Regions from separate parts of the Sporosarcina pasteurii genome, predicted to be linked through region 2. Evidence: riboswitches for the same ligand, from Rfam matches in the RefSeq annotation. Region 2 holds a riboswitch; the other holds the start of a gene.
What was found. Region 2 has a riboswitch for S-adenosylmethionine ahead of AB1H92_RS01335 (5-methyltetrahydropteroyltriglutamate--homocysteine S-methyltransferase). Riboswitches for the same ligand answer to the same signal wherever they lie in the genome.
Positions count from the first base shown of each region.

Region 1: linked by a shared signal. The riboswitch ahead of AB1H92_RS12460 (methionine ABC transporter ATP-binding protein) and the one ahead of AB1H92_RS01335 (5-methyltetrahydropteroyltriglutamate--homocysteine S-methyltransferase) in region 2 are both predicted to bind S-adenosylmethionine.

Region 1 covers NZ_CP160452.1:2,587,412-2,599,809, forward strand. The annotation lists gene AB1H92_RS12410 (manganese catalase family protein) at 1-320, shown strand, start outside; gene AB1H92_RS12415 (alanine--glyoxylate aminotransferase family protein) at 417-1,583, opposite strand; gene sufB (Fe-S cluster assembly protein SufB) at 1,757-3,154, opposite strand; gene sufU (Fe-S cluster assembly sulfur transfer protein SufU) at 3,260-3,703, opposite strand; gene AB1H92_RS12430 (cysteine desulfurase) at 3,693-4,922, opposite strand; gene sufD (Fe-S cluster assembly protein SufD) at 4,922-6,229, opposite strand; gene sufC (Fe-S cluster assembly ATPase SufC) at 6,248-7,027, opposite strand; gene AB1H92_RS12445 (dicarboxylate/amino acid:cation symporter) at 7,246-8,424, opposite strand; gene AB1H92_RS12450 (MetQ/NlpA family ABC transporter substrate-binding protein) at 8,785-9,615, opposite strand; gene AB1H92_RS12455 (methionine ABC transporter permease) at 9,681-10,349, opposite strand; gene AB1H92_RS12460 (methionine ABC transporter ATP-binding protein) at 10,342-11,367, opposite strand; SAM riboswitch class I at 11,521-11,625, opposite strand; gene AB1H92_RS12465 (thioredoxin family protein) at 11,679-11,978, opposite strand; gene AB1H92_RS12470 (toprim domain-containing protein) at 11,992-12,330, opposite strand.
Region 2 covers NZ_CP160452.1:267,519-279,916, reverse strand. The annotation lists gene AB1H92_RS01340 (sodium:alanine symporter family protein) at 1-588, opposite strand, end outside; gene AB1H92_RS01335 (5-methyltetrahydropteroyltriglutamate--homocysteine S-methyltransferase) at 886-1,998, opposite strand; SAM riboswitch class I at 2,093-2,193, opposite strand; gene AB1H92_RS01330 (M20 family metallopeptidase) at 2,586-3,758, shown strand; gene AB1H92_RS01325 (amidohydrolase) at 3,813-4,919, opposite strand; gene AB1H92_RS01320 (YfcC family protein) at 4,921-6,345, opposite strand; gene AB1H92_RS01315 (AbgT family transporter) at 6,632-8,161, opposite strand; gene AB1H92_RS01310 (MBL fold metallo-hydrolase) at 8,377-9,120, shown strand; gene AB1H92_RS01305 (PepSY domain-containing protein) at 9,211-9,600, opposite strand; gene AB1H92_RS01300 (PepSY domain-containing protein) at 9,688-10,392, opposite strand; gene AB1H92_RS01295 (cell wall metabolism sensor histidine kinase WalK) at 10,438-11,781, opposite strand; gene AB1H92_RS01290 (response regulator transcription factor) at 11,771-12,398, opposite strand, start outside.

The sequences.
Region 1 (12,398 bases), 980 kb from region 2:
AAATAGCAACGGGTACTGATTTAACAAAAATGCTTCCAATCCCTAGCTTAGATAATCGCGCCTTCGATACTGCAAGAAAATATGAAGAACGCGGACACGGGAATGTGTTATTTACTTGGAATGATACAGGCGAATATAATGACATCCGACAAATTTGGAAAGGAACTAACCCATCTAGTGGGGAGACTCTTTACGTTAAGGAAGGGATGCCACAAGGATACGATATCCCAGAACTTGAAGACCTCCCTGAAGAGTTCGCGCCAGGAATCGGGCCCGATGAGTATCAGCAAATCGCCAAGCGGTTATTATCAAATCTTTAATAAAGAATAACAAAAAGAGCGACCTACCGAGATTTATATTTGGGTAGGTCACCTTTTCATTTTCAAGTAAACATAAGGCTTAGGACAAGAAATATATTATACTTTGATTTCTAATTGAGCCCTAAATTGCGCGCGTGCATTTGCTCGATCAACCTGATGACCCATTTCGTTCAATGTTTCACCGATTAAGTCAACTGCTTTTTCAAGCATTTCAGCAGTGGTATTGCCCATATGACCGATGCGGAATGCCTTCCCGCCTAGATGAGCAAGTGCCCCCGCTAAAATTACGCCTTTTTCAGCCATTGTAGCGCGGAAATTTACGTCGTCTACACCATCTGGGTATAAAATACAGCTTAGCGTGGAAGCGGCAACAGATTCTTCTGCTAACGCTTGCATCCCATAAGCAGCTAATCCAGCTCGCACCGCCTTACCGTAAGCCGTGTGGCGCTTATAACGCTTTTCCATACCTTCATCTAAAACAAGACGCATCCCTTCATGATACGCATAAATCAAGTTTACAGGTGGGGTTGCAAAGTATTTGCTCGGGTCATGCATAATCGGGATCCAGTTATAAATATCCGCGTAATAAGCAGGTACACGTTCAATTTGTTCACGCGCGGCTAAAGCCGTTTTATTGAAAGCAACAATTGCGAGTCCTGGTGGGACACCAATTGCCTTTTGCGAGCCTGTTAAAATCACATCAATCTTATAGTCTGGATGGCCGTATGTTTTACTCATATCTTCTTCAATTGCCGCAGTTGCCACAACACCGTCCAAAATAATAAGTGCACCATGCTTTTTAATAATCGGTACAAGTGCTTCTAAATCAGCAACAACGCCTGTTGAAGTATCTGCATGTGTTATCGTAACTGCTTTAAATGTATCCGTTGCAAGTTTAGCTTCAACTTCAGCCGGAGTTACTTGCTTACCCCACTCGGATTGGAGAACTTCTACATCAATGCCAAAAGCTTCGCCTAGTTTAATAAAACGGTCGCCGAAATAGCCTTGGCTAATGACTAATAACTTTTCTCCAGCAGCAACTGTATTCACAAGTGCCATCTCCATCGCTAATGTTCCAGAACCTGAAACAACGAAGACTTCCCCGTCTGTTTGGAACATTTCACGGGTCATCTCAATGGCTTTTTTATAAACTTTCGTAAATCTTCCATCTGTATGACTTCTTGTTTCCTGTGCCATCGCATCATAAATCGAATCAATCACTGGCGTCGGTCCAGGGATAAGCAACATATCTTTATTTCGCATTATTTAGCCCCCCTTAATTTATTTCCATATACTAGTGTATCATTATTCTGATAGTTTAGCAGTTACTAATCCTTAGAGAAACGCTAAACCTCCCTTTCAAAGTGTAACGTTAGGAGAATTCCTATAAAAAAACCCTCGCCACAAACATTGTTGTGGTAAGGGTTTAAAGTGTCTTAACCGATAGAACCTTCCATCTCAAACTTGATAAGACGGTTCATCTCTACCGCATATTCCATCGGTAGTTCTTTTGTGAATGGTTCAATGAATCCGAGAACGATCATTTCGATTGCTTCTAGCTCTGGAACACCACGACTCATTAAATAGAAGAGCTGGTCTTCAGATACTTTAGAAACGCTTGCTTCGTGCTGAAGTGAAATGTTGTCGTTTAGGATTTCGTTGTATGGAATTGTGTCGGAAATGGAAATGTCATCCATTAGCAACGCATCACATTCGATGTTTGAACTAGCACCGTCTGCTCTACGTCCGAAGTGTACAATTCCACGATATGTCCCGACTCCACCGCCGTGAGAAATCGATTTAGAAACGATTGTCGATGATGTGTTCGGTGCTAAGTGCATCATTTTCGCACCCGCATCTTGTGTTTGGCCTTTACCTGAAAGTGCAATCGATAATGTCATACCACGTGCGCCTTCTCCGCGAAGAAGAACTGCTGGGTATTTCATTGTCACTTTAGAACCGATATTTCCGTCAATCCATTCCATCGTACCGTGCGCATCCACAACTGCACGTTTTGTAACGAGGTTGTAAACGTTGTTCGCCCAGTTTTGGATTGTCGTGTAACGGCAATAACCGTTTTCTTTAACGATAATTTCTACTACGGCACTGTGAAGTGAGTTCGTTGTGAAAATTGGTGCTGTACATCCTTCAACGTAGTGAACGCTTGCGCCTTCGTCAACGATGATCATTGTACGTTCGAATTGTCCCATGTTTTCCGAGTTAATACGGAAATACGCTTGTAATGGGGATTCTACTTTCACACCTGGTGGTACGTAAATGAATGAACCACCTGACCAAACTGCTGAGTTCAATGCAGCAAATTTATTGTCAGTGTTCGGGATAACCGTACCCCAATATTTTTTAAAGATTTCTTCGTTTTCTTGAAGAGCAGAGTCTGTATCTTTAAAGATTATCCCTTGTTCTTCTAAATCTGCTTTCATGTTGTGGTAAACAACTTCAGATTCATACTGTGCAGAAACCCCTGCTAAATACTTCTGTTCTGCTTCAGGAATTCCTAGTTTATCAAATGTACGTTTAATTTCTTCTGGAACCTCATCCCATGAACGTTCAGTTGCATCAGAAGCTTTTACGTAATAGGTGATTTCATCGAAGTTAAGCGCACTTAAATCTCCACCCCACTGCGGCATAGGCATTTCGTAAAATAGCTCTAATGACTTCAAACGGTAGTCGAGCATCCATTGTGGCTCTTCTTTCATAGATGAAATTTCTTCGACGATTTCACGCGTTAATCCACGCTCGGAACGAAACACAGAAACATCTTCATCATGGAAACCGTATTTATATTCGCCGATTTCAGGCATTTTTTTAGCCATTAATTATTCCTCCGTTCATATAATTTACGCTTGAAAAGGTATTGAGAGCATTGCCCATTTCGTTATCTACAGCGAAAGGACGATAGCACTTTTCAAACAAATCGTTTATTCCTCAGACTCTTCTTCCCCGATTCCTTTTTCCATCGCCTTCCATGCAAGCGTTGCGCATTTAATACGGGCTGGGAACTTTGCAACGCCTGATAGTGCTTCAATGTCCCCTAAATCGATAGAAGTGTCGTATTCATTGCCAAGCATCATTTCTGAAATTGTATCTGCGAGTTGTAACGCTTCTGCCTCTGTTTTCCCTTTTAGCATTTGCGTCATCATTGACGCCGATGCCATGGAAATTGAGCAACCTTCACCTTCAAACTTCGCATCTTTTACTGTTCCCTCTTCAACTTGCATCGTTAAATGGATTACGTCACCACAAGTTGGGTTGTTCATATCAACTGTGACACTGCTCTCATCAAGAACGCCTTTGTTTCTTGGCGACTTGTAATGGTCCATGATAACCGAACGATACAGTTGGTCAAGATTTCTAGACGACATCGCTGAAATACTCCTTTGCAGTCCGGAGTCCATCTACGAGACGATCAACATCTTCTTTTGTATTGTAAACATAGAAACTTGCTCTTGCTGTCGATGAAACATCTAACCACTTCATGAGCGGTTGAGCACAATGATGACCTGCTCTCACAGCAATTCCATTCATGTCCAATACAGTTGCCAAGTCATGCGGATGAACACCTTCTAGGTTAAATGTAATGACGCCGGCACGCTCGTCGGCATTCATTGGTCCGTAAATGGTCAATCCTTCAACGTCTTTAAAACGTTCGAGCGCATATGCGGCAAGTTCGTGTTCATGACGTTCGATATTGTCGAGACCAATTTCCTCGAGATAATCAATTGCAGCACCAAGTCCTACTGCACCTGCAATAATCGGCGTCCCACCTTCAAATTTCCAAGGCAATTCTTTCCAAGTCGATTCTTGCAGTCCGACAAAATCAATCATTTCGCCGCCAAATTCTACCGGCTCCATGTTTTCAAGTAAACGTTTTTTTCCGTAAAGAACACCAATACCAGTTGGTGCACCCATTTTATGTCCGGAAAATGCATAGAAGTCACAGTCTAGTGCTTCCACGTCTACTTTAATATGCGGCGCTGCTTGTGCGCCATCAACAACCATCACTGCACCGTGTGCATGTGCAATTTCTGTAATTTCTTGAATCGGGTTAATCGTACCAAGTACGTTAGAAACATGCATAATTGCGACTATTTTAGTCCGATCCGTAATGACTTCACGAACTTTATCTAACGAAATCGTCCCGTCCGATTCTAAATCAATATAATTCAATGTAGCCCCTTTTGCTCTCGCAAGTTGCTGCCACGGAATAATATTCGAGTGATGCTCCATATGTGTAATAACGATTTCATCGCCTTCTTGTACATTCGCTTGACCGTAACTTTGTGCAACTAAGTTTAAAGCCGTTGTCGTACCACGCGTGAAAATAATTTCCTCCGTAGACTTCGCATTAACGAACCGACGGACCTTTTCACGTGCGCCTTCATAAGCTTCTGTTGCACGGTTACCAAGCGTATGCACACCGCGATGAACGTTCGAATTTTCGTACTCATAATAGTGCTTAATCGCATCAATCACTTTTTGTGGTTTTTGCGATGTTGCCGCACTATCGAGATAAACGAGCGGATGCCCGTTTATCTCTTGATTTAATATTGGGAAATGATTGCGTATGTCTTTGTTAAGCATTAGCGCACTTTCCTTTCAATAACCTCCGTCAACAGCTTCTTCACACCATCTGATGCTAATTCAGATACGACTGGTGCAAGGAATCCGTGAATGATGAGGCGTTCTGCTTCTTGCTTTGAAATTCCACGGCTCATTAAGTAGAACATTTGAAGTGGATCTACACGTCCAACTGTTGCCGCATGACCTGCTGTTACTTCATCTTCTCTAATGAGGAGTATTGGGTTGGCATCTGCACGTGCACGCTCACTTAGAATTAGCATACGTGACTCTTGCTCAGCATTGGAACCGATGCCGCCTTTTTCAATTTTACCGATACCATTAAAGATTACTGTTGACTCGTCTTTTACAACAGCGTGCTTTAAAATCATACCGTTTGTATTTTTACCGTAACTAATAATTTCAGTTGTAAAGTTTTGACGTTGTTTTCCGCGACCTACAACTACTGTTTTCAAATCACTATGAGAACCGTCACCAATTAGGTGAGTAATGTTCTCAGCAATTGTGTCACTGTCGTTCATTAGGCCAAGTGCCCAGTTTAACTGGCTATCTCTTCCAGTCACTCCGCGGCGGCTGACAAATGTTGTAAACCCTGTTGGCAACACATCAACAGCACCAAATGTAACTTGCGCATTGTCGCCTGTAAATACTTCAGCCACAATATTCGCTTGTCCTTTTGCTTCTGTTACTGTAGACATATAGTTTTCGATATATGTTAACGAACTGTTTGCCTCTGCAACAACGATGACGTGGTTGAATAAAGACGCTTGTTCATTGTCATGGAAAAATACTGCTTGAATTGGGTCTTCTACAATGACATTTTTCGGTACATAGACGAATAATCCACCGTTCATGCATGCAGCATTTAAAGCCGTCAGCTTATGTTCATCTACCTTTACACCGTCTGTCATATAATATTTTTTCAACAACTCTTCATATTCGCGAGTTGCTGTGAAAATATCCGTGATAATAACACCTTTTGCTTTCAAATCTTCTGAAATTGAAGTAAAAGCTGGTGTATTATTATGTTGAACGTAAACATTCTGTTCTTTATCTTCACTAAAGAGTGCGCGCACTTCTTCAGGTAATTCATTTAATGAGGAAACTACAGTTCCTTCTACCGCATGGATAGGAAAGTCTGTAAAGTTCCAACGATCAATCCTTGTTTTATCTGGTTTAGGCATAGGGAGTTGTTCCAATTTCGCAAATGCATCTGCACGGAAATCTGTCATCCACGCTGCTTCATTCATCTTTTCTGAAAAGGAACGGACATCCTGTTCGGTCAATGCCATTTTTGTTTCAACCGTCATTTTGAATTGTCCCCTTTCTTATGCTTCTTGCTCTGCAGTTTCTGCTTCAATACCAAGTTCTTGTTGTAACCAGTCGTATCCTTCAGCTTCAAGTTTTTGTGCTAATTCTGGACCACCTGATTTCACAACTTTACCTTGCATCATTACGTGTACATGGTCTGGTGTAATGTAGTCAAGTAGGCGTTGGTAGTGTGTAATGATTAAGCAACCAAAGTTTTCTCCGCGCATTTCGTTAACACCTTTAGAAACGATGCGTAGTGCATCAATGTCTAAACCTGAGTCGATTTCATCAAGAATTGCAAACTTAGGCTTTAACATCATTAACTGAAGAATTTCGTTACGCTTCTTCTCTCCACCTGAGAATCCTTCGTTTAAGTAACGTGTTGCCATATCTTCATGCATTTCAAGTGTATCCATTTTCGCATCTAATTCTCGAATGAAGCTCATCAGCGGAATTTCGTCGCCTTCTTCACGTTTTGCGTTAATTGCTGAACGTAAGAAGTCTGCGTTTGTGACACCAGCTACTTCACTTGGATATTGCATTGCTAGGAATAAACCAGCATTCGCACGCTCGTCTACTTCCATTTCCAGTACATCTTCACCATCCAATGTAACTGAACCTGAAGTAATTTCGTATCTAGGGTGACCCATAATCGCTTGCGCGAGAGTTGACTTTCCTGTACCGTTTGGACCCATAATTGCATGGATCTCATTTGTATTAATCGTCAAATCGACGCCTTTCAAAATTTCCTTGCCTTCGATTTCAACGTGAAGGCCTTTTATTTCTAAAGTTGCCATTCCTATACCTCCAATATGATAAATGCGAATGGATACCCATTCTCAATTTAGTATAATTCTAATCTTATCCTATAAACGGCTCCCTTGCAAATGTTTGAATTAAGCACATTCAAAACAGCTTACTAGTAATTTTCCGCTTATAAATCCCAGTATAACAAAAGAAACGCCTTTTCTCAATTGACGAATAGTCATTGAGAAAAAGCATTTCGTTGAATACTCTATTTCTTTGTGAATTTATCTACCATAATTGCGATTGCTCCGTCACCTGTAACGTTTGTTGCCGTTCCGAAACTATCTTGTGCCATATAGAGTGCGATCATTAACGCAACCATCGCTTCACTAAATCCAAGCATAGAACTTAATAAGCCAACTGCGGCCATTACAGCCCCACCTGGTACGCCAGGCGCTGCAATCATTGTAACCCCAAGCATTAGAATAAATGGTAAATACTCAGCAAAACTAACTGGAAGACCGTTCATCAATAATACACCAATCGAACAAGAAACGAGGGTAATTGTACTTCCTGAAAGATGAATCGTAGCAAATAGTGGGATTGTAAAATCCGTGACTTTTTCCGATGCACCCGTTTTACGTGCTTGTCTTAAAGTAACTGGTATTGTCGCAGCTGATGACTGCGTACCGAGTGCTGTAAAGTAAGCAGGCGCCATCGTTTTCATTAAAAACAATGGATTTCGCTTTGACATTGCACCAGCAACTGTGTATTGAATTGTTAACATTAATAGATGAAGTATAATAATCATAACAAAAACTAATGCGAAGACAGATAGTACTTTTCCAACTTCGCCTGTATAGGTCATATTCAAAAATATCCCGAAAATATGGACAGGTAGTAATGGAATAATGACAAATGATATCACTTTTTCTATTATTAATTGAAACTCTTCGAAAACTGGTAACATCGTTTTACTGCCAATCGAAGCCATTCCAATTCCAAATAAAAATGCAATAAGAAGCGCAGTCATAATGCCCATAACCGGTGGCATTTCCAGGTCAAAAAATGCAGTCCCAGCCTCTCTCGCAGCCTCAGCAACACTCGTGTCAGTTGCACTCCCGATAAAATTAGGAAGGATAGCAGTCGCTACAACAAAAGCCATTATTCCAGCGAATATTGTTGATGCGTAAGCAAATACTGTTGCAATTCCGAGTAATTTCCCGGACCCTTTCCCAAGTTGCGCAATACCCGGTGCAATAAACCCAATGATAATTAATGGGACAACAAAATTTAAAAAACCGCCAAACAACATATTAAATGTTGCGAAGAGTCTGACAACCCAATTAGCAAAACCTTCGTGAATAGCCGGAAGCAATAATCCTAGACCGACAGCAAGTGCAATCGCGATAATAATTCTTCCGATCAAACCAATTCTAAATTTCAAATTGATTCCCCCTTTTTATCTTTTTTAAAACTGCATCTAATATATCATATCGCCTATAAGATTAACATAGTTTTTTTTAAGAAAAAACAAATTTTTCTTACACCAAAAGACGAATTTTAGACAAAAAATCACTTTCATCGTTCGCGTATAAACATTTTTCACTGAAAATAAATTCACCAAACATCTGAATAGTTCTTTTTCACGAAGGATACAAAAAAAGCTAAACAGAATTCCAGATGTTATTCAGCTCGCCAATGAACTTTTCACGAAAATCGCTTCTAGTCCTTTTCTCACACCCCCTCAATTGATTAAAAAACTAAAGCATCACCTCATTAAGAAGTGATGCTTTAGTTTTTAAGTTTATTTTACAGGGACAACAATGCCTTCCCATTCCTCAAGAATAAAGTCTTGAATTTCATCTGATTTTAATACTTCAACTAATGCTTTAATTTCTTCTTTGTCTTCATCACCAGCACGTACTGCAATGATATTCACGTACGGCGAGTCGGATTCTTCAATCGCAATAGAATCTTCAAGTGGGTTTAATCCTGCATCAATCGCGAAGTTTGAGTTAATCAGAACAGCATCCCCTTCGTCATTGTTATAAAGTTGCGGTAACAATGCAGCTTCATAGTTCGCATCGAATTGAATGTTTTTCGGATTTTCGACAATATCTTTAACTTCTGCTTTCGTTTTATCAATGCCTTCTTTAAGCTTAATCAGACCTTGTGCTTCAAGCATCGCAAGTACACGACCATGATCTGCAACAGAGTTACTAATTAAAATTGTTGCACCTTCAGGCAACGCTTCAAGTGAGTCATACTTCTTCGAATAAACACCAATTGGCTCAATATGAATTCCGCCAGCATTGACAAAATCGTAACCATGATCAGCAATATTAGATTCTAAGAAAGGGATGTGTTGGAAATAGTTTGCATCTAAATCACCGGAATCTAAATCTTTGTTAGGTAACACATATTCAGTATATTCCTCAATCACAAGATTAATGCCTTTTTCTTTCAATAACGGTTGTGCCTGCTCCAGAATAATTGCGTGAGGTGTGTTTGAAGCACCAACAACCAATTCTGTTTCTTTATCGCCGCTACCAGTAGTTTTATCGTCTTTCGTACCGCAAGCAACCAATGTTAGCACAAGTGCCGCCAATAAAATCGCAGATAAAAACTTTTTCATTGTATGAACTCCCCTTTTCCGTATGTTTATATGGTAAATAAGCTAAGCCTATTGTTCCCAAATAATTATCTTTTATCTAGTTTTCTAACAGACAAATCTCCAATGAATTGGATAATAAATACAACAATTAATATTAGAATCGTTGCGACCCATACGACGTCTTCTCGACTACGTTGGAAACCGTCTAAGAAAGCCAATGTACCAAGCCCTCCTGCACCAATAACACCAGCCATCGCCGTATATCCCACGAGCGCAATCGCTGTAACCGTAATCCCTGAGATGAGGGCCGGTATCGATTCAGGAATTAACACCTTGAAAATAATTGTAGATGTTTTTGCACCCATTGACTTTGCAGCTTCAATCACACCTTTGTCAATTTCCTGTAGTGCAATTAAAACCATACGGCCATAAAACGGTGCCGCACCAATAATCAACGCCGGTAAAGCTGCTTCAGGTCCACGCATTGTCCCGACAAGTAACTTTGTAAGCGGAATTAGTAATATAATTAAAATAATAAATGGAATGGAACGGAATATATTTACAACGGCTCCGGTAATCGTATGAATGAATTTATTTGCCCATAATTGTCCAGGGGCTGATAAAAACAATAAGATGCCTAGCGCTAATCCGATAATAAATGTAAACAGCGTTGACATGACGGTCATGTAAAGCGTCTCTATAGTTGCTTCCCACATTTTATCCCAATCGACATTTGGTAGAAGGCTTTCAATCATGACCAATCACCTCCGTCTGTACATCTTGTTCATGAAGATAGCCAATTGCCTTTTCAATCAATTCATCGTCACCAACAAGCTGTAAAATGAGCGTTCCATATGCCCCTGCTTGTGTATGGGAAATATTCCCTTGGACAATATTGACGTCAATGTTGAATTTACGGATTAGACTTGCAAGAATTGGTTGTTCTGTGCGCTCGCCGACAAAAGCAAGCTTGACAAGCTTTCCTGTCGGGAACTCTTCTTTAAGATGCTCAATTGCCTCTTTTGCATCAGCAGACTCTGTTAATTGTGCGACGAATCGTTTCGTAATCGGCTCTTTCGGTGTTTGGAATACTTCCAGCACATCACCAATTTCCACGACTTTTCCAGCTTCCATGACGGCAACACGATGACATATTTTACGAATGACATGCATTTCGTGCGTAATCAGGACAATCGTTAAACCTAAACGTTCGTTTATATCTGTTAATAAGTCGAGGATCGCGTCAGTCGTTTCAGGATCTAGCGCTGATGTTGCTTCATCGCAAAGCAATACTTCCGGATCATTTGCAAGTGCACGTGCGATGCCCACTCGTTGTTTTTGACCTCCCGATAATTGAGACGGATAAGCATTTTCACGTCCGCTCAAACCGACTAACTCGATCAATTCCGCTACTTTCCTTTCACGTTCTGCTTTCGCAACACCTGAGATTTCAAGTGGGAAAGCAATATTATCTTTCACGGTTCTTGACCATAGTAAGTTGAAATGTTGGAAAATCATACTCACTTTTTGACGCGCCAATCTTAATTGTTTACCTTTAATTGAAGAAACTTCTAATCCGCCAACCTTAACCGATCCAATAGTTGGCATTTCAAGCCCATTTAATAGGCGGATTAACGTACTTTTTCCTGCACCACTATAACCGATGATGCCAAATATTTCGCCTTCCCTAACCGAAAGCGTGACGCCATCTACGGCCGCAATCTGATTTGGGCCTGTCCCATATTGTTTTACAACATCTTGTAAATGTATCATCTTTTTTCCACCTTCATTTAAAATCCAATTGCTTGAACGCTTTGGTAGATACTATCTCTCATATAGTATGTTTACTTTCCGATAAATTAAAAAGCCTTTCCACCAAGTGAGTAGAAAGGCTTTACGTTTTTTAAAAAAAATCGTTTGTCCAATCTCTCATCTTCCAAAGCAACCGCTTTGTGTGAATTGGCACCATTTCACAAATGTGATGGTTGCCGGGCTTCATAGGGCACTTCCCTCCGCCGCTCTTAATAAGAGTTTTACTATTCTTTTATAATAACTAATAACTTATCACATTTAGTTGAATTTTGTCAACCAATCTTTTCAAGTAAATGTGGAACAGATTGAAAAGCATAGATTTTCTCTTTTATGACACCATCTTCTGCGATGAGTAAACAAGGCACACTTTCTATTTGATAGTCTACTGCTAAGTCTTCAATATAATTCAAGTCTGCCTTTCCCATTGGTATACTTTTCCTCATCGCATGAATTACTTCCATCATTTTAGACGCAACCATACACGTCCCACAAATAGGCGTATATAAATAGAACAAAGCTTTACTTGAATCATGCATCACAGTTTCCCATTGTTCACGTGTCCACGTTTCCATAACCATCATCCTCTTACAGTAAAAATTCTCGGTGAATATTAAAATAGCCATCCAATTGTTCAGCCAAGATATCGTACGGGGTCGTTTCAACTTCTTTATAAAATTCATCAGTATATAAATGAATCGCCCAAGGGTAGTTTTTTTTGAATAAAGTGCGAATTTTATCTCCTGTATCATCCGCATCTACAAAAACAAAAAGTTCACTCGCCTCGTAAGGTTCCATCAATTCATCAAGATGATATTCACTAATCGTACCAAATGTACAAATGATTTGAACAGGTTCAGCAAGGATCCGTTTTAACCGAAAGCGATCTGCTTTTCCTTCTACGACTATCACTTTTTGTCGGTCCACACAATCCCTCCATCCTCGTTTACCATTTATTCAAACGCAATACTGCTGTATAGTTTTCCATCCATGAA
Region 2 (12,398 bases):
ACCGAAAATAATGATCGCGGTGATGAATACTAAAATAAGACCGACAACCCAATCTTTAATACCGAAAACATCCACAAATGACTGGCTAATGGTATTTGCTTGAACTGCATTGAAAATAAAACCGAAACACAGTGTTAATAATATTGCAAAAACAATCCCTAATTTACGGAATCCGAGTGCTTTTTCCATATAATAAGCAGGTCCACCCCGAAAAGTGTCGCCATCTTTTACTTTGTATACTTGTGCTAGTGTACTTTCAATAAAGGCTGTCGCCATCCCAATAATTGCGATAAGCCACATCCAAAATATAGCACCAGGACCACCGATTCCAATTGCAAGTGCAACACCCGCGACATTCCCCGTTCCAACTCTAGAAGCCGCACTAATCGTAAATGCTTGGAAAGGTGATACCCCATCATTACTATCTTTCTTCTCAAAAATGAGTCGAAACATCTCTTTAAATAACCTTACTTGAACAAATTTTGTACGCACCGTAAAATAAGCACCCACTAATAAAAGCAAGCCAATTAATATATACGTCCAAATAAAATTATTCAACAGGTCGACTAACCAATTAAGTCCATCCATAATCATATAAAAACTCCTTCCAAACATCTTAAATCTATTTACTTAGACTAGTCCAAAGTAACGTAAAAATTCTCGATAATTAATCATACAAGGAAATAGAGCCTAGGACAACCCTAGTTGGAAAATTTGTTTTGCCAATACTTTACGTCATCAGACAACTACAGCCTCAACGTACAACTAGTGTAAATATATGCTTTTACATGCCCCTACATGCTTGGCGATTTTTTTCGAACTAAAAAAAGCGAAGGACGATGGGAATTTTCTCCACCTGTACCTTCGCTTATATTAATGGGTTAATTAACCCCAAATCTCCTTCGAAATATCAACGATAAACTTTAGTTTCTCCCACTGTTCCTCTTCTGTCAGCTTATTTCCATGGTGCGTTGAAGCAAACCCACATTGTGGACTTAAGCAAATTTGCTCGAGTGGAACATACTTAGAAGCTTCCTGAACCCGAGATTTAATTAGCGCTTTATCTTCTAGCTCTCCTCTCTTAGAGGTGATGACACCTAATACGACTTTTGCTCCGCCTCGTGGAATATGTTTTAGAGGTTCAAAGCCTCCTGAACGCTCATCATCATACTCAAGGAAAAATCCGTCTACTTTTTCCTTTGCTAAGAACTTTTCAGCAATTAAATCATAACTTCCTTCAAATGCCCAGTTTGAGCGATAATTTCCACGGCATAAATGTGTAGTAACAAATAAATCTTCAGGTTTCCCTTCTAACACACCGTTTGCCACACGAAGCGCTAAGTCAATTAAGTACTCTCTCGAATATTCTCCATCATTCCAAGGAATGTCAGGTGATGATAATCCTGCAATATAGACGTCATCCAACTGTAAATAACGAACACCTGCATCATAAAAAGCTTTGATTGCATCGCGGTAAGCTTGAATGATATCTTTTGCATATTCCTCGATATCCGGATAGATATTTTCATCTCTAATTCCGATATTAAATAGTTGGTTTGGGCTTGGAATTGTTTGTTTCGCAACTGCACGGCCACCAACGATTTCATTGAATTCAATAAAATCTTTTACATGTGGATGGTCAGGATTGAATGAGATTTTTCCAATGTTACGGATATTATATCTTTCTGTTTCTTCATTCCCGTTAAAAATATAGCCTTGTTCAGGAACATAGCCTTCGATACCATTCAAGTGTTCTAAAAAGTCCGTATGCCAAAATCTACGTCTAAACTCTCCATCCGTTACTAATTCCAAACCGACTTCAATTTGCTTATCTACAACTCTTTTGATCTCTTCTGTTTCTACTTTACGAAGTTGTTCAGCTGTAATTTCCTCTTCTTTGAATAACCTTCTTGCCTCGTGCAAATTCTCCGGTCTTAATAAACTTCCTACGTGATCCGCTCTAAAAGGTGCCTTCGTCAATGTTTTTGCGTTTGTCATTGCTCATTCCCTCTTTCTACATGTTTTTTAACATTAATAAGGAAAAAACCCTTCTTATAAATAAGAAGAGTTCGGCAATTTTGGGCGTCTACTCTTCTCATCTCCAAGCTTTTCGCTACTGGAATTAGCACAGTTCTTCATAAGTCTGTTGCTGAGGCTTCAAAGGGCCAGTCCCTCCACCTCTCTGGATAAGAAAGTCGCTTATTAAGTTATTGACTATTACTTTACACACCATCTAATTGAATGTCAAGGTTATTTTGATTTTTCTTTATTCACCACGACAATTAAATCAATTATATTTCTTTCTTTGGTGTCATATGTCAATTTAACAAACAACCCTATCACAAACAATGTTGATTTCCGTTCCGGGCGGACGCTTTCCGTGGGGCCGGCGGTGAGCCTCCTCAGTCGCCTTGCTCCCTCCGGGGTCTCACCTGTCCGGCTAATCCCACAGGAGTCGCCGCCCTCCACTCCAATCAACGAAGCCACATAAACGAACACTTATACGCGTCTCCACCTTGTCATTACACACACTGTAAAATCGATTCGCTTCCTAGTATAATGATTTAAAATGGAGGGATTTTTATATGCTGAACAAAGCCTTAACTAAAATTTCAAATTATTACGAAGAGATGGTTGCAGATCGACGTTTTCTACATATGCATCCTGAATTATCACATCAGGAAGTTCATACACCTGCATTTATAGCTGATCGCTTAGAATCTTTAGGCATTGAAGTACAAAGAAATGTTGGGGGGCGTGGAGTCGTAGGGATGATTCGCGGTGGTCAACCTGGAAAAACAGTTGCATTTCGTGCGGACTTTGACGCGTTACCCATTACCGACCAAAAAGATGTTTCTTACAAATCAACTATCCCCGGTGTCATGCATGCATGCGGACATGATGGCCATACAGCAGCTTTATTAGGATTCGCCAAAGCTATGAATGAAATCAAAGAATCATTACCCGGTAACATTGTCCTAATCCACCAGTTTGGAGAAGAATTATCTCCAGGCGGTGCACGTGGGATGATTGAAGATGGCTGTCTTGACGGCGTTGACCTTGTATTCGGCGCACATTTACAATCGCAAATGCCTGCTAATAAAGTGTATGTGCGCGACGGTTTCCTTCAAGCTTCTGAAGATTCCTTTAAAATTACGGTAACCGGATTCGGAACACATGGTGCGGAACCGCATACAGGTGTGGATCCAATCCTAGCTGCCAGTCACATTATGATTGCACTTCAATCAATTGCTAGTCGAAATGCAGATCCATTGAAAGAACTCGTTGTTTCAGTCGGAAGTTTTCACGCTGGACATGCAGACAATGTGATTCCTAACGAGGCTGTTATGGAAGGCACCATTCGCGTATTCGACCCTGAACTTCGTATCATTGCGGGCCGCCGTGTGATTGAAATTGCAAAATCGGTTGGTGCCGGACTTGGCTGCGATGTACATGTTGATATCATTAAAGGCTACGATTCAGTAAATAATGACCCCGACGCTATGAACCTCGTTCGTCGCGGTGTTGCAGAAGCTTTCAGTGAAGAGAACATAATCGAAACGAATCCAATTATGCCTGTTGAGGATTTCTCATATTATTTACAGCATCGACCAGGTGCGTACTTTTTTGTTGGTGCTCAAATGGATAATAAGGAAAACGTCTTCCCGCACCATCATGAAAAGTTTGATTTTTACGAACCAGCGATGGAAATGACCGCTAAAGTTTTTGCATCAACATTTTTTGAAGCGCAAAAATAAGCTCTAAAAAGCCTTGCACCTTCACAGTGAACTGCGAAGGTGCAAGGCTTTAACTTATTCATGCCGAGTAAGTGCTTTTTTCAATGTAGCCGCAAGTACACGTGCACCAATATCTAGCGCTTCTGTATTAAATGTCATATTCGGATGGTGGAGTCCCGGCTGAAGATCCGCACCAATGCCAAGCATCGCTGCTTTCAATTTTGGCCTATGAATTGTATAAAAATGAAAATCATCACTACCTGCCGTAACGACCGCAGGCGCATACCCCACTTCTCCTACAGTTTCCAAAATCGCAGCTGTGGCAATTTCAGTAGCTTCTTCAGATACTTCTGCAGCAGGTGTATAATCATTCCATTCAGTTTGAATTTCTACCCCATACAACTTACCAATGGCTTGAATTCCTTCTGTAACTTTCTCCATTAATTCATCCAGAACTACATTGGATTGCGCTCGGGTATCAATTGCAAAGGTTGCAGATCCCGGAATAATATTGACGTTATTTCCCCCTGCTTGCATTTTCGTCATTTTCACAGAGTACGTCTCAAACGGTGAGAAATAAATTGTTTTAATAAACTGATGGATTGCAAATAGCGGATCAACGACATTCTTCCCCTGATGTGGGCGTGCGCCATGTGCGTCTACTCCGATTATTTTCCCTTCAAGAAATGCCGCCGCACCATGATGGATAGCCGGTAACACTTTACCATGTGGAATTTCCTCAATCGGACGCAAATGGACGCCGAATAAATAAGAAACATCATCGACCACACCACGCTCGACCATTGCTACTGCGCCGTTCCCTTGCTCTTCAGCTGGTTGAAAAATAAAGCGAATTTTCCCATCTAATTGCTCATCTTTTAAATAAGAAAGTGCACCTAACACCATTGCAATATTCGCATCATGCCCACAGGAATGATTCGCTTGATAAACCCCATCGACCTCTTGCCAAAGTGCGTCTATATCGGCTCGAATTGCGATGATTTCTTTTCCTTCACCGATTTCTGCCACGACACCTGTTACATCATCAAAAGTTTTATACGTTACACCCATATCCGCTAATATTTCCGTTAATTTCTTCGTTGTCTTTACTTCTTGATAACTAATCTCTGGATGCGCATGAAAGTGCTCAAACCATGCTTCTATTTTCTTTTTTATTTCCAACTTAACTCACTCCAATCATTACAGCCACAACAAGTGCCAGCAGTGCAATCAGTAACCAACCTAACACTAGTTTCCAAACAAACTTTACCCAACGCTCATAAGGGATTCCTGCAACCGCCAAATAGGCCATCAGTGATGCGGAAGTAGGAATAATTGAATTTGTAATCGCGTCACCATACTGAAATGCCAGAACAGCGATTTGACGTTCCATTCCTAGTAAATCTGCTAGCGGCGTCATAATAGGCATCGTTGTCGCTGCCTGTCCACTGCCAGAGGGGATAAAAAAGTTCATAATAATTTGTGTAAAATACATACCTACAGCGTTTAAAGAAGGCGGTAAGCTTGATATTAAATTCGATAAGGCATAGATAACTGTATCTATAATATAACCTTGCTCCATCACAATCAAAATTGCTCTAGCAAAACCGACAATGAGCGCTCCAAAAGCGATGACTTTCATACCATCAACAAAAGCATCAAATGTCCCATTAATGCCGAGATTTCCGACAATCCCCGATAACAAACCAATAATAATGAACGACGCTGTCAACTCTGTTAAAAACCAATCCCATTTAAAGACACCGTAAACGTTCATTGCCAACCCACCAGCTAGAAACGACAAAACAAGCCCATGACGCCAATTAAAGTCCGGAAATTCCTTCGCATACTCCCCAACTTGTTTCTCCTGAACCTTTTGCTCAATATCAAACACGATACTTTTAGTTGGATCATTTTTCACCTTACTAGAATAACGCATTACATAGAAGATTGCTGCAGATAAAACGAATAAATATACAACAAACCGGAACCCAAATCCTGAAAAAATTTGTACTTCAGCAATTGACTGTGCAACACCTACTGTAAACGGATTAAGCATACCACCTATAAAGCCAGATGCGGCTCCAAGACTTACCATCGCCGTTCCAGTTATTGCATCGAATCCGAGCGCACGTGCAACAGCAATGCCAATTGGTACAAAAATAATTGATTCCTCTGACATCCCAATTGTCGCACCAAGAACTGAAAATAGAATCATAATCACTGGGATTAATAATCTCTCTTTATTCTCAAGTCTATGTACAGCCTTTCCTATTCCTGCTTCTATTGTGCCAGTAGCCTGAATAATTCCGAAGGCACCACCAACTAAAAATATGTAAAATATAATTTGCGAAGCTGCCGACATCCCCATTGGAATTGCCTTGAACAATTCGAAGGGTTTAACTGGACTCTGCTCAATCTCTGTATAACTGCCTTCCACAACGATTGTACGTCCATCGACTTCTAATCGTTCAAACTCCCCTGCTGGAATTAAATATGATGCAACTGCAGCAAGAATCATGATTGCAAATAATATCGCATATGTATGTGGAATCCATCTCTTCTTTTCTTTCTCGGGTACCATTTGCTCTTCAACTCTAGTTGTCATTTCACTTCTCCCCTTAATTCATAAACTTACTCCGATTAATTGTTTATAATAATATATGCATAAACATTCATAGTCAATAGCAATTAACAAAAAAGTATCGTAGTCTCTCAATACTAAATACTCGTCTTCAAAATTAAACTACTAGTTACTTTGGTTCGGTTTTAAATATTCGGGTTAAGTGGTATGACGCTTTTATAATGTGAGTCCTCTACATTAATTCACATTACAATTTATCCAACAAAAAAACCGTTCTGAATGAGTAGTTTCATTCAAAACGGTTTTACAATTACTTCGTATAATAAATTCCTGATCCTGGGCCTAAGTCGATACCGAATAGCATCCATACAACAAGTGTAATTGTCCAGAAGACTAGGAAGAACATGCTGTACGGGAACATAACAGAAACAAGTGTTCCGATACCCATTTTTCTATCATACTTCTGAGCAAACGCAATGATAATTGCGAAATAGGTCATAAGTGGTGAAATGATATTTGTTGCAGAGTCAGCAACACGGTACGCCATTTGTGTTAATTCTGGCGAGTACCCAAGGTTCATCATAATTGGAACGAAAACAGGTGCCATCATTGCCCATTTCGCGGACGCACTACCGATGAATAGGTTAATAAATGCCGCAATTAAAATGAACAGTATTAAGAGTGGAATTCCCGTTAGGTTAATACTTTGTAGGAACTCTGCTCCATATACACCAATAATTAGCCCCATATTGGATTCCGAGAAAAATGCTACGAATTGTCCTGCTGTGAAGGACAATACGATAAACATTCCCATGGAAGCCATTGTTGCTGACATCATTGCCGCAACATCTTTGTCGTCACGAATTTCTTTCGTAACACGTCCATAAACAAGACCTGGAATGAAGAATAGTAATGCAATAATTGGTACTAATGAACTCATAAATGGTGAACGGATAATTGGCATATCGCCGTCTCCGCGTAATGGTCCCCACTCCGGTAAAATTAATAAAGCTACTAAAACACTCGTAACAGCAAGAGATACGCCAGCCCATACAAGACCTTTCTTCTCCACACCGTTTAATTTTTCAATCTTTTCACGGAACTCGCCTTTATATTCGCCAAGTCGTGGTTCAACAATTTTTTCTGTTACCCAAGCACCCACAACTGTGAGTACCAATACTGAAATTGCGATGAAGTAATAGTTCATGGCGATGTTCATACCTTCAGCATAAGCTGGGTCGATAATCGCTGCTGCTGAAATTGTTAATTCACCAAGTAATGCATCTGTTCCCGACAAGAAGAGGTTGGCACTGAATCCACCAGAAACCCCAGCAAATGCAGCTGCTAAACCTGCAAGCGGATGGCGTCCAATTGCGGCGAAAATAACTGCTCCAAGTGGAGGTAGGACAACGTAACCAGCATCAGAAGCAACACTTGACATAACCCCTGCAAAAACAAGGCCTAATGTAATGAGTCGTTTCGGTACTGACAAAACAAACCCACGTAGTAATGCACTGATTAAGCCCGTTCCTTCTGCTAAACCAATCCCTAACATTGTTACAAGAACAACGCCTAAAGGTGCGAAGCCGACGAAATTACTCGTCATTTGAGTAAAAATATATTTAATACCTTCTCCACTCATCAAGTTTTTAACTTCTATAATTTCTCCAGGTTTACCCGGATGTTCTGCACTAACGCCGAAGTGGGAAACAATTCCAGAAACAATAATAACTAAAAGTGCAAGACCTGCAAATAATGTTACCGGGTGCGGTAATTTGTTTCCGGCTGTTTCCACGACATTCAGAAATCTTTGGAAAAAACCTACTCTTTGTTTCTTCATAATATACTCCTTCCAATCCACAAACCATTAAAATATTCAGAAATTAAATTGTTTGTTTTTTTGTATGCTTCACAGTATATAAGACTTTCAATATAAAATAAATAGTAAATCGATAAGACTAACTATGGTAAACTGTCGCGACCTTCCTACTTTTCAAAGTAGTACTTATAAGTTACAATTTTGGTAAAATAAAGACTATACTTGGAGGGCATTTTATGAAAGTAATACCTATCGGGATTTGGGGTGGTTATCCGAAAGCGAATGAGGCAACTTCTGCCTTCTTGCTTGAACACGAAGGATTTCACTGTTTGATCGACTGTGGCAGTGGTGTATTGTCATCACTTCAAAACTTTTTACCTCTTGAACAATTAGACGCTGTCGTCCTAACACACTATCACGCAGACCATATTGCGGATGTTGGCAGTTTACAATATAGCCGCCTGATTCAATACTACTTAAACCAATCACCCCAGGTTTTACCAATATACGGGCATACTGAAGATAAGGAGCAATTTGCGAAGCTATCATACAAAAGAATGACTGTTGGAATGGCAATCCATGAAGAGGATGAGATGAACATCGGACCTTTTACAGTTAGATTTTGTAGGACAAAACATCCTGTGTACTGCCTTGCCCTAAAATTTTCAGTAGATGAACGTTCCGTGGTATTCACAGCAGATACGGAATGGCATGACGACCTTATTGATTTTGCGAGAGGGACAAATCTATTGGTGAGCGAAGCGAATTTATATGAAGAGCATATCGGGGTTGCGCCGGGGCATATGGGTGGCAGTGAAGCAGGTAAATTAGCACAACTTGCTGAGGCGCATCAACTTTTACTCACACACTTACCCTTACATGGAGACGTAAAAGAAATCTTACACGCCGCTCAAGAACAATTTGGCGGAAAGACTGAAATCGCTAAAGTCGGAAAAACTTATACCATTCTAGCAGATTAAGAACTATCCCATGAATTCAAAAAAATCGTTGGAACAGATTTACTACCTGTTCCAACGATTTTTTAAATTAAGAACAAAACCTCTACTGAATCAATCCTCAAGGTCCTTTTCAAAATCCAGTACATCGCCTGTATATGCATCAATTTCAAGTTCGTATTCGTATTTTCCATCTTTCATTTCAATCTCATAATAGAGTCGGCCATCGTCGTTATCCAGCTCTACTTCCTTTACCGTTCCAGATGCATGTTGTCTAGCAATGGCAATCGCTTCTTCAACTGTCAACTTGCTTTTCGATTGTGTTTTTTCAACAGTTGACTCTGCTTTTTGTTTCGTTGGTACAACTTGCAGTTCGTTCACCTTTTCTGTAACACCTAGCACGCCCTCTTCAACGACGTTGTTTGAACTTGCATTTGCAAACATTGCTGCACCTGCAAACACAATCACTACTGAAAGACCTAAAACAGAGATTAACTTCTTCATTTAAATCATCCTCTCTTTATTGTTACCTTTATCTTACCTGGCCTAGATGAGAGGACTTTTAAAGAAAGATTAGAATTTGATTAGAAATCAATCATCCCACTTAACTGACATAATTTTTCCTGTAATTGCATGGATTTGAAAGACCGCTTCAATATCATCATCGTCGTTATCTTGTTCAATTTCTATTAAATAGTAGCCGCCGTCTTCTTTATCATGAAACTCTACATATTCAACTTCGCCACGCAATTGTTTAAGCGCAATATCAATTGCCTCTTCCCTTGTAATTAACGTGTTAGCAGTTGCAGTAGGATGTTCCTTTTCGGAAATAATTTCTCCAGACTTTGCATCCACAACCACTTCCAATAGCACTTGATCTTTCGCTATTTCAACGTTATAAACAGGGATTCCTCCAGTATCATCGTGGGACAACCGTTCAATGTCGTTATTATATTTCTTAACGACAATCTCGCGAACTTCCTGTACAGATAACAATTCAGGTTCCTTGACTTCAATCTTATTAATCAGCGCCATCGAAAGAACTTGGCCGTTTTCAGCATTTATCTTTGTCTCATAAACGCCGCCTGACCGTGTAATTTCTGTAGAATAAACACCATCTTGAAACGTTAACTCTCCGACAGTGCCTTCATACATCGTCTCTAATTGTTGTTGAATTTCTTCCTGCGTCATATGTTCTTCATTAGTAAATAATCCTTGTATATAAATCACACCAAACACCAAGAGAAGTATCGTGACCAAAAGCGGGAGCAACCATTGTTTTTTTAGTACCTTCATGTGAATTACCTCCTACTTAGCATTTTACATACTCAACATTAAGATTTAATGAGAATCTAATCGTTTTGGGATCGTAATTCTAACTGTCGTCCCCATCCCGCTAATACTCTCCATCTTTAACCCCGCGCCGAGTCCATCAGCAAGTTGTTTGGCGATTGCTAATCCAAGGCCTGTTCCGCCTGTTTTACGATTTCGGTCTTCTTCGACTCGGTAAAATCGATTAAAAACATGCGGTAATGCTTCTTGAGGTATACCATTCCCATAGTCTGTAATCGCAATCGAGTAACCGTCTCCTTCGTCTTGCATGGCGACCTTAACTAAATCCTCACTATATTTGCGTGCATTGTCGAGAAAAATATAAAGCAATTGCCTAAATTTTTCGCTGTCTGTTAGGACAATCGCGTTTTTAATACCTTCAAAGTCAAACTGCCGGGCGTATGCTTGACGCATCGGCTTCACTGTTTTTTCAATCTGGTCAAATAAATCCGTTTCTTCAAATTGAAACGTAGCTTGCTCATCGTTTTTCGCTAACTGCAATAGTTGTTCAATCATCGACTTCATACGAACGGATTCACTAAGAATTGCACCAACCGCTTCTTCTGCAACGTCACGATTATCAAATCCGCGTCTCGTTAGAAGCCTGGCATAACTTTCGATGACGGTGAGCGGCGTTTTTAATTCGTGTGAAGCATTTGAAACGAATTGTTCCTGCTGCTTATAGTTTTGTTCTAGTTGTTCCATCATTTCATTGAATGTTAAAGCCATTTGTGCCATTTCATCTTTTCGGTCCACAGACATTTGGATTTTCTCGTAAGTTCCTGATTTTCGACTTTGAGACATCGTTGCAATCAGCTTTTCAATTGGATTGATAACAATTCGGCTTAACCCAATGCTTGAAAAAACAACCGGCAACATCGCTAACAATGTAACACCTGCAAGCACAAGCTTTAATGCCATTAAGTTACGATCCACATTTACAAGCAATTGCATCATATCCAGTTGAACGACATCACCATTATTCCAAATAACAGGAGAACTAACGGATAATACAGACGTTCCATTAATTTTTTCAACGGTATAGGAATCATTTGTAAAAGTAGGGGTGTAGTCTTTTAACAACGTAGTCGCCTCACCTGAACCGAGCCGCTGACCAGCAACACTTATCACACCATTGTCCGGAAGATGAGCACGAATAATCACTGCCGGGTCATTCTGCGCTGTCATTTTACTAAAGGATGCTGTTATTTCTTTCACTTGACTTTGAAGTTGCTTGCGTTCCGTGTCGTATGCCATTTTTTCGAATAAAAAATAAACACCCGTATTCGTCAAAATTAAAATAACAAACATAAGTAGTGTTGAAAACAGATGGATTTTCGTTCTAATTTTCATCGTTTTCTTTGAGCACGTATCCAACTCCTCGAACCGTTTGAATGAGCGTGCTCTCTCCTGGCTTCTCGATTTTCTTCCTGACATAACGAATATAGACATCGACCACATTCGTATCGCCGTAATAGTCAAAGCCCCATACAGCATCTAATAACTGTTCCCGAGACAGTACTTGGTTAGGATGTTTTAATAAATGAAGAAGTAAGTCAAATTCCCTTGGCGTAAGTTCAATTTGACGATCCTCACGTTTCACCTCACGTGTTTGTTCATGAAGAGATAATCCGCAAAACTCATATAAATGTTCGTCTTTTTTTGCTTGCCCTCCATTTGAAAAGCGTAATGCAGCACGTATTCGGGCCAGTAGTTCTTCAATTTCAAATGGTTTGGTTACATAATCATTCGCACCTAAATCAAGCCCTGCCACTTTGTCTTCCACTTCGTTTTTCGCGGTTAATAAAATAACAGGCGTATGATTTTCTGTTGCCCGAATCCGTCGCAATACGTCCAATCCATTTAAACCAGGCAACATTAAATCCAATAAAATTAAATCCCATTTATGCTCTCGGTATTGAATAAGCCCATCTGGCCCCGTATGCGCTATTCCTATTTCATATCCCTCG